Regions from separate parts of the Aneurinibacillus uraniidurans genome, predicted to be linked through region 1. Evidence: riboswitches for the same ligand, from Rfam matches in the RefSeq annotation. Region 1 holds a riboswitch; each other region holds the start of a gene.
The links. A riboswitch is a leader RNA that binds a small molecule or an ion and turns the genes downstream of it on or off. The one in region 1 is predicted to bind cyclic di-GMP.
Positions count from the first base shown of each region.

Region 2: linked by a shared signal. The riboswitch ahead of PO771_RS14575 (transposase) and the one ahead of PO771_RS15625 (HD-GYP domain-containing protein) in region 1 are both predicted to bind cyclic di-GMP.
Region 3: linked by a shared signal. The riboswitch ahead of PO771_RS04915 (HAMP domain-containing methyl-accepting chemotaxis protein) and the one ahead of PO771_RS15625 (HD-GYP domain-containing protein) in region 1 are both predicted to bind cyclic di-GMP.

Region 1 covers NZ_CP116902.1:3,126,061-3,128,332, forward strand. The annotation lists gene PO771_RS15620 (Ig-like domain-containing protein) at 1-126, shown strand, start outside; gene PO771_RS15625 (HD-GYP domain-containing protein) at 458-1,462, opposite strand; cyclic di-GMP riboswitch class I at 1,595-1,686, opposite strand; gene PO771_RS15630 (CBS domain-containing protein) at 1,826-2,272, opposite strand, start outside.
Region 2 covers NZ_CP116902.1:2,915,928-2,918,199, forward strand. The annotation lists gene PO771_RS14565 (YhcN/YlaJ family sporulation lipoprotein) at 16-546, opposite strand; gene PO771_RS14570 (CBS domain-containing protein) at 560-991, opposite strand; gene PO771_RS14575 (transposase) at 1,161-1,328, opposite strand; cyclic di-GMP riboswitch class I at 1,340-1,425, opposite strand; gene PO771_RS14580 (DUF4127 family protein) at 1,634-2,272, shown strand, end outside.
Region 3 covers NZ_CP116902.1:989,518-991,789, reverse strand. The annotation lists gene PO771_RS04920 (methyl-accepting chemotaxis protein) at 1-815, shown strand, start outside; cyclic di-GMP riboswitch class I at 963-1,048, shown strand; gene PO771_RS04915 (HAMP domain-containing methyl-accepting chemotaxis protein) at 1,213-2,272, shown strand, end outside.

The DNA.
Region 1 (2,272 bases):
AGCTCTAACATCATGATTGCCGATGTAAAAGATGGCGTTATTAAAGCAATAGGAAAAGGAACAGCTACAATTACTGTTTCGTATGCAGGAAAAACAACTAGAGTTTCTGTTACAGTTGAAGAATAAGTAAGGGGCTCCTCCTGTAGTTATCATGCTAAAAAGATGAAATATAAGGCAAAGACCATGCTTATTTAGTGTAATGCTGAATTTGAAGGCATGGTCTTTGTTTCTTATTCACATACCCTTCACCATAAAATAACAAATTCGACCTCCTCTTAATTTCATAAAAATAAGCCCAATCTTTTTATGGGCTTTTTCTCATTCTATTCATTTTTTCCGTAAATGATTAAGATACAATGAAATATCATCGACAATGATTTCCTCTGATTCGACTTCCTCAGTATATCTTAAAAAAAACAATTTTCATTCCCCATTCCCTCTCACTAATGCAGTAATCTTAAATATGTAATTCTTTTTTTAATCCCTCATTCGTTAGTACTTTTGACACCATAAGATTTAAATTACTAGCCAATGAAATCTCTTGGTTGCTAGAGGTGATTCGCACTACTGGTCGCTGTATGTGAGATTCGATACGCGTAACGATTGCGATCATATTATTATTCAAGGCGACCTTCATGCCAGGTGTATATGGAGGAACACTTCTAACAAACGCTTCAATAACAGAAGGTAGATATCCAACACCATTTTGCGTCATAATCATTTCAATCGCTTCATGCGGGGGCATGTTCTCTACAGACATAAGGTTTTCAAATAAGTTAGCTACAGCACAAACCTGGGCGATCTCCAAAAACTCACTTCCCTTAATGCCACGCGGATAACCAGTTCCATCCATCCGTTCATGATGCTGATAAGCAATATGAGCAGAAAGAAAACTAATCTCACGAACTTTCCTCAAAATTGAAAAACCTATTTCTGTATGCTCAATTTCTTTTGAATGGAGCTTTCCGATATCATGGAGCAAACATCCGATGGCTAAATCGTGCAATTGTAAATCATTATAGGACAATTTTTTAGATATCAATAAAGAAATCAGGGTAACATTTACAGCATGAGCATACGGGGATAATTCCGCAGGTAAGCTAGTGGAAGGGGTTAACATAATAGCACGCCGCTGCTTTACTTCCGCAACAAGCTTACGGGCAATAGACTGAAGGACACTGATTGGAAATAGTTGATTTGATGCTACTTTATCAAATATTTGTTTCAATCCCTGAATCATTTCGATCCACGTACGCATATCCAGCATTTCCTCAAGCGTAATGCCTTTTGATTCTTCATCTTCAATAATTAATGTCGTAATTCCCATATGCCGTAGTCTCTCTAGATATACAGGATGAACCCGATTTTCTGCCGCTAACAGAACCCTGCCTTTAGCATCATAAATCGGCTTTGCTAGTTTCATCTTGCTTTCTTGATACTGGGATATATGGATCATCCTCATTTTTTTACCTCCCTAAATATAAGCCCATAAATTTATAACATTCTTTTTAACAACGCAAAGAGCCTATGATTGGAATCATAGGCTCGTATAAGGAAAATAAACATCCTTAATTCACAGCTTATTTTCTAATCATTCGATAACTGGCTGGCATAATCGTACAGCATACAATCGTAGCCCCTATAGCTTTGCGTCACTAGGTTTCCCTAGTTTTGCCATTGTCGTGATTTTAACAATTACTGATTACATACAAATTTCATAAGTAAATAATACTACATAACTATTAATTTTCAATTATTATTTTTTTAATTTTAGGTAATAAAACACAAAATAATAGGTATTAGATAACAAATAATCACAACTACCCTATCGTTCAATTACCTGTGCTGTCATCATCGCCTTGCTTACCATCGTTCCCTGATTATACACTTCCACTTCCACTTTTCCGAACTTCCGACTCATCTCCAGCACACGCGGACGAATCTCTAGTACACTTTCAATTTGTACCGGCTTCAAGAAATAAACCGTAATGTTCTCCGGTACCATATCTCCTTTTTTAAATTGACGCAATGCATGGCTTCCGCACTCTGATACAAGCGTAGTTAATACCCCGCTCGAAATATTACCAAGATGGTTTGTCATCTGCGGCGTAACCTCACCCCTGAAATAAACGCCATTCTCACCTTTCTCTTCCTGGAAACGATTCATAATCAAGTCTGCGAACGTCTCACCCATCTGTGGTTGCTTCTGAATATATTGCAGCGCCTTTAGTACATCCTGACGCGTGATAACACCGAGCATTTTACGATGGTT
Region 2 (2,272 bases), 210 kb from region 1:
TTCTCCTGTTCATATTTACCGGAACGGCGTCGTGATCGAACGACCGATGTCCTGAATGAGCTTGGCAACATCACTTCCGGCTGTTCGCATCTTGCTGCCGACACTTCCGTTTATATTTTCACTTACCATACGAATACGATTCGACAGTGTTCGATCTGCTGTCACATGAATCCGGTAACCTGGCTCGGTTCGGCGCAGCGCTTCATGGACGCTTCGCTCCAGCATCTTCGTATTGTATGCTTTTGCCCCTTCTACGCCTACTAGTACGTCTTCACCATGGACAACGGCTGTCGCCCGGGTCACCCCATTCACGTTAGCCGCCTGCTGCGCAATCCGTTTCGCAATTCGCTGCTCGTCTTCCCGGACTTTATTCGAATGCGCTGCATTATTTTGCACGCCATATGAACGAGCCCCATTCATGTGATACTCATTACTACGATAGCTCTGTGTTTTTGGCGTATTTTCGTCTTTCTTGCTGCAGCCGACTGCCCCGCCTGCCACTGCTAAAATGAGCAGTGCGGCCAGTACTGCTGTTCGTTTGTTCATTCTGCCATACCGATTAGCCTTGGCCCGGAGACTGCTCAGAGATATTAGCAAGCGCTTCGCCCGCTTCATTCTCATAAATATTCTCGACAGCCAAGTCGCCAAGTGCAACAATCCCTGCCACCTGATTGTTGTCGACAACCGGCAGGCGGCGAATCTGGTGGCGTGCCATCATATCGGCTGCTTCATGGACCGTCGTATTCGCAGAGGCGGTCAAAATGTTTTTGGTCATGATGCTGTTAACTCTTGTATTGTGGTCCATATGTCCAGCTACCGCACGCACGGTAATATCGCGGTCGGTAATCATGCCAACACACTGACCATTCTCCACAACTGGTACGGCACCTACATTGTAATCCTCCATAATTTTTGCGGCTTCTGCGATCGATTGATGTGGCTGAACAGTCGCAACATTTTGGGTCATAATATCTCGCAAACGTTGTGTCATGTAAGTCGCCTCCTGATACGCTTGATATGTGATTCTAAAGAATCCGTTTATATCTTGTGATAAAGTCACCAAGCGTATTCTGCACCACAACCCCAAATATAACCAAACAAAAAAAATTACCACCTGTAAACTACAAGCGATAATTTTTTCATGATTATGTATTATCCTTTTACATCAAGGAACAAGCTTCATACTTTCCTTGTTTATATTCTTTTATCCAACGATAAATAATCCGACTATTCAATCGATTTTCTCTGGCTACCTTATTTAAATCCTGCAGCTCTAAAGCTCGTTGAATCACCTGGTACTTAAACGATTGTGAATATGCTCTTCTCATCTTTTTCTCCTTTCGGTAACCCGACCATCATAGTTTTGTAAACGTTAGATTCGTGGTTTTGCGTCCTCACTTTTCAATGAGTTTGCCATTATCGAGGTATTGTAAGATTCCAATAACAAATATAACAAACTTAAATGTTTTTACCAACCTTTTTTACGATTTTTTTTAACCGAGTAATACGGATTACATCAATAAGCAGCATTACATACTGTTTTTACTATATACTGATAAATATAGGTAATGTGCATGACTTCTACACCGACATATGTATACATAGAGGATTTTTTGTAGAAATGGGGAGTGCTGTGAAATATTTGAGATGGATTTTACTTTGTGTAACTATACTGGGTGCCTTTCCACAGGTAGCCATAGGGCAAACACAAACAAAAGAATCTGCCCTGCATCATAAAAAAATTGTACTCATTCCGCTTGACAGCCGTCCGGTGAATACAAGCTATGTCGGTCTGCTCGGTCGCATCGCCCAGGCAAATGTGGTCTGGCCCACGACCGGCCTCGACCAGTGGGAGAAGCCAGCCGATTACAGTAAGCTAAAGCAGTTCCTCCAAGAACAAATAAAGTCGGCAGATGCTGTGTTTATCGCGATTCCCGGCTGGGTGAACGGCGGGCTTCTGCATGGACGATATACAGCAACGTACGCCGAACAAACACAACGGCTGGCCGAGCTTAAAAATATTCTGCTACCATACCGCAACAAATCAATCTATTTGATCGGGGTTATTCCACGGGAAAAACCAGCAGCAGGGTCTCCCGCGGATGCCTATACATTTGAGCTAACCCAATTTGGTCGCCGATACGCACAATATGTACAATCAGAAAAACCGGAGAACAGGCGCTATCATATGTATTTTCTGCGTAAACTACAACAAGAGACCCCACCAGAATATTTGCTTGGCTATACGCGGCTGTTTCAAGAAAACTTGCAA
Region 3 (2,272 bases), 1.7 Mb from region 1:
AGGAAATCGCCACTGGCCTTGACCGACAAGTGGAAAACGCGGACCAGGCAGTAAAAACAGTATCCGGCATTTCTCAAGCAATAGAAGAAGCAACACATTCAATCGAAACCGTAGCCGAGATTACCCTATCGGCTGAAGAAAAATCGAGCAGCGGCACAAATCTGGTACAACAAACTCTTACACAGTTACATCAAATGCAACAGAGTGTACAAGCTACTGCAGGAGTTATAAATGGATTAGGGGAAAAAGCAGAAGAAATCACCACAATTATTGGCATCATGAGTGAAATTGCTGCACAGACAAACCTACTTGCTCTCAACGCAGCGATTGAAGCAGCTAGAGCAGGCGAACACGGCAAAGGGTTTTCTGTCGTTGCTGATGAAGTCCGAAAACTAGCGGAGCAATCCAGTACGGCAGCTGACCAAATTCAGTCTGTTATTCATGGCATTCAAAACGAAACGAAACACGCCATTGCCTCCATGCACACAGGTACGAGGGCCGTTGAAACCGGCTTGCATATGGCAGAACAAACCGGTTCCGCCTTCCATAGTATTGCTGATACAATCAACAAAATTAAATCATGTACGAATGATGTTGTTGTATTAATGACTCAGGTTAGCGAATACTCGCAGACAATGTTACCTCAGATTACGGAGATCTCACATTTGTCTGAAGAAAGTTCTGGTATGAATCAACAAGTTGTCGCCGCTACGGAAGAGCAAACTGCTTCCATGGAGGAAATAACCGCCTCAGTTAGTCAACTTCATCACATGTCACAAGAATTACATCGACTTACACACCAATTCAAATTTTAATCTACAGACGAAGCCCTTCTATTGTGAAGGGCTTCGTCTGTGTACTCTTCTTTTATCTACTTTTAAGTATTTATTAAGATTACGATAGTAATATTCAAAACAGGCAAGATTTCTGGTAACATCGGACTAGTAAAACATTACTATAGGTTCTGAAAAAGGCAAACTTATTGAAAAATAAGGACGCAAAGCCATGGGTCTAAAGTTTGTATAAACTATGACAGCCGGTTGCCGAAGTCACATATTCGTAATGATTCTTTTAGCCAAAGAATAAATCCAACTTTTTATATTTTTTAACTTGAGATTTATTCGTACATGACCCAAAAGAATCGGATGACTAGGCTATTCCCAAAATGGATAGTCTTTTTCTTTTCCTAGAATCAAAAAGGGGAGAATTATCGTGAGAGATTTAAAAATTCGGACACGCGTATTAATTGGTTTTTCCGCAACACTACTTCTGTTACTTATGGTTTCATTTATCGGGTATCACGGTTCTGTTCAAACGAAAGAAAAATATGATGATTTAATTAATCGAGCCATGCCAGCTGCCGTTGAAGTACAAAATATGAATTATAATTTGGCAGTAATCGCATCAAGTTTACGTGGGTATGTTGCGTATGGTGATGATACATACTTAAATACGTTACAGAAATCAAAAGAACAATTTCATAAAAACATAGAAAACTTATTAGCCATGACCCAAGTCGAAGAAAATCAACGGTTAATCAAAGAAATCATCGCAGCTAGCGGCGAATATGAGAAAATAGTTGATCTTTCCATTGATGCGGGAAAGAACAGAGATATCGCAAAAGCCAAAAATCTATCCTTGCAAGGTAGGGTTTATTTACAAACAGCGCAAGAAAAGTCCACACAATTAAAAAGCAATATTGATACAGTTGTTCGTGATACACAGCAAGCCACTTCTGAGAAGAGCGCTCGAACCAATTTATTAACCTTAATTTTTTCTACCATCGCATTATTAATAGGCATTATTCTTTCTATCATTATCTTCCGTTCAATCGTACGCTTAACAAAAGAACTCATTACATTCACTGAACATGTGGCAGCTAGCTCGCAGCAAATTTCAGCAAGTACTGAAGAAATTGCCCATGGAAGTCAGCAGCAAGCCGCTTCAGCTAGTCATTCATCGGAACTTGTAAAAGAAATGACGAATGTGATCCAATCGGTAGCTAAAAATACAGAGCAAGCCTCTATTTTTTCCGAGAAGGCTGTAGAACTATCCATCGATGGGAACGGCGTGATTCAAGAAGCCGTAACAGGAATGAGAGATGTTAGACAAAAAATGGATAAACTCGAGAAAGAATCCCAGCAAATTCAAGAGATTATTAAGGTGATTAGTCAGATTGCTGATCAAACAAATCTGTTAGCACTTAATGCGGCGATTGAAGCTGCACATGCGGGGGAAGCAGGCAATGGATTCGCCGTTGTTGCAGGCGAAG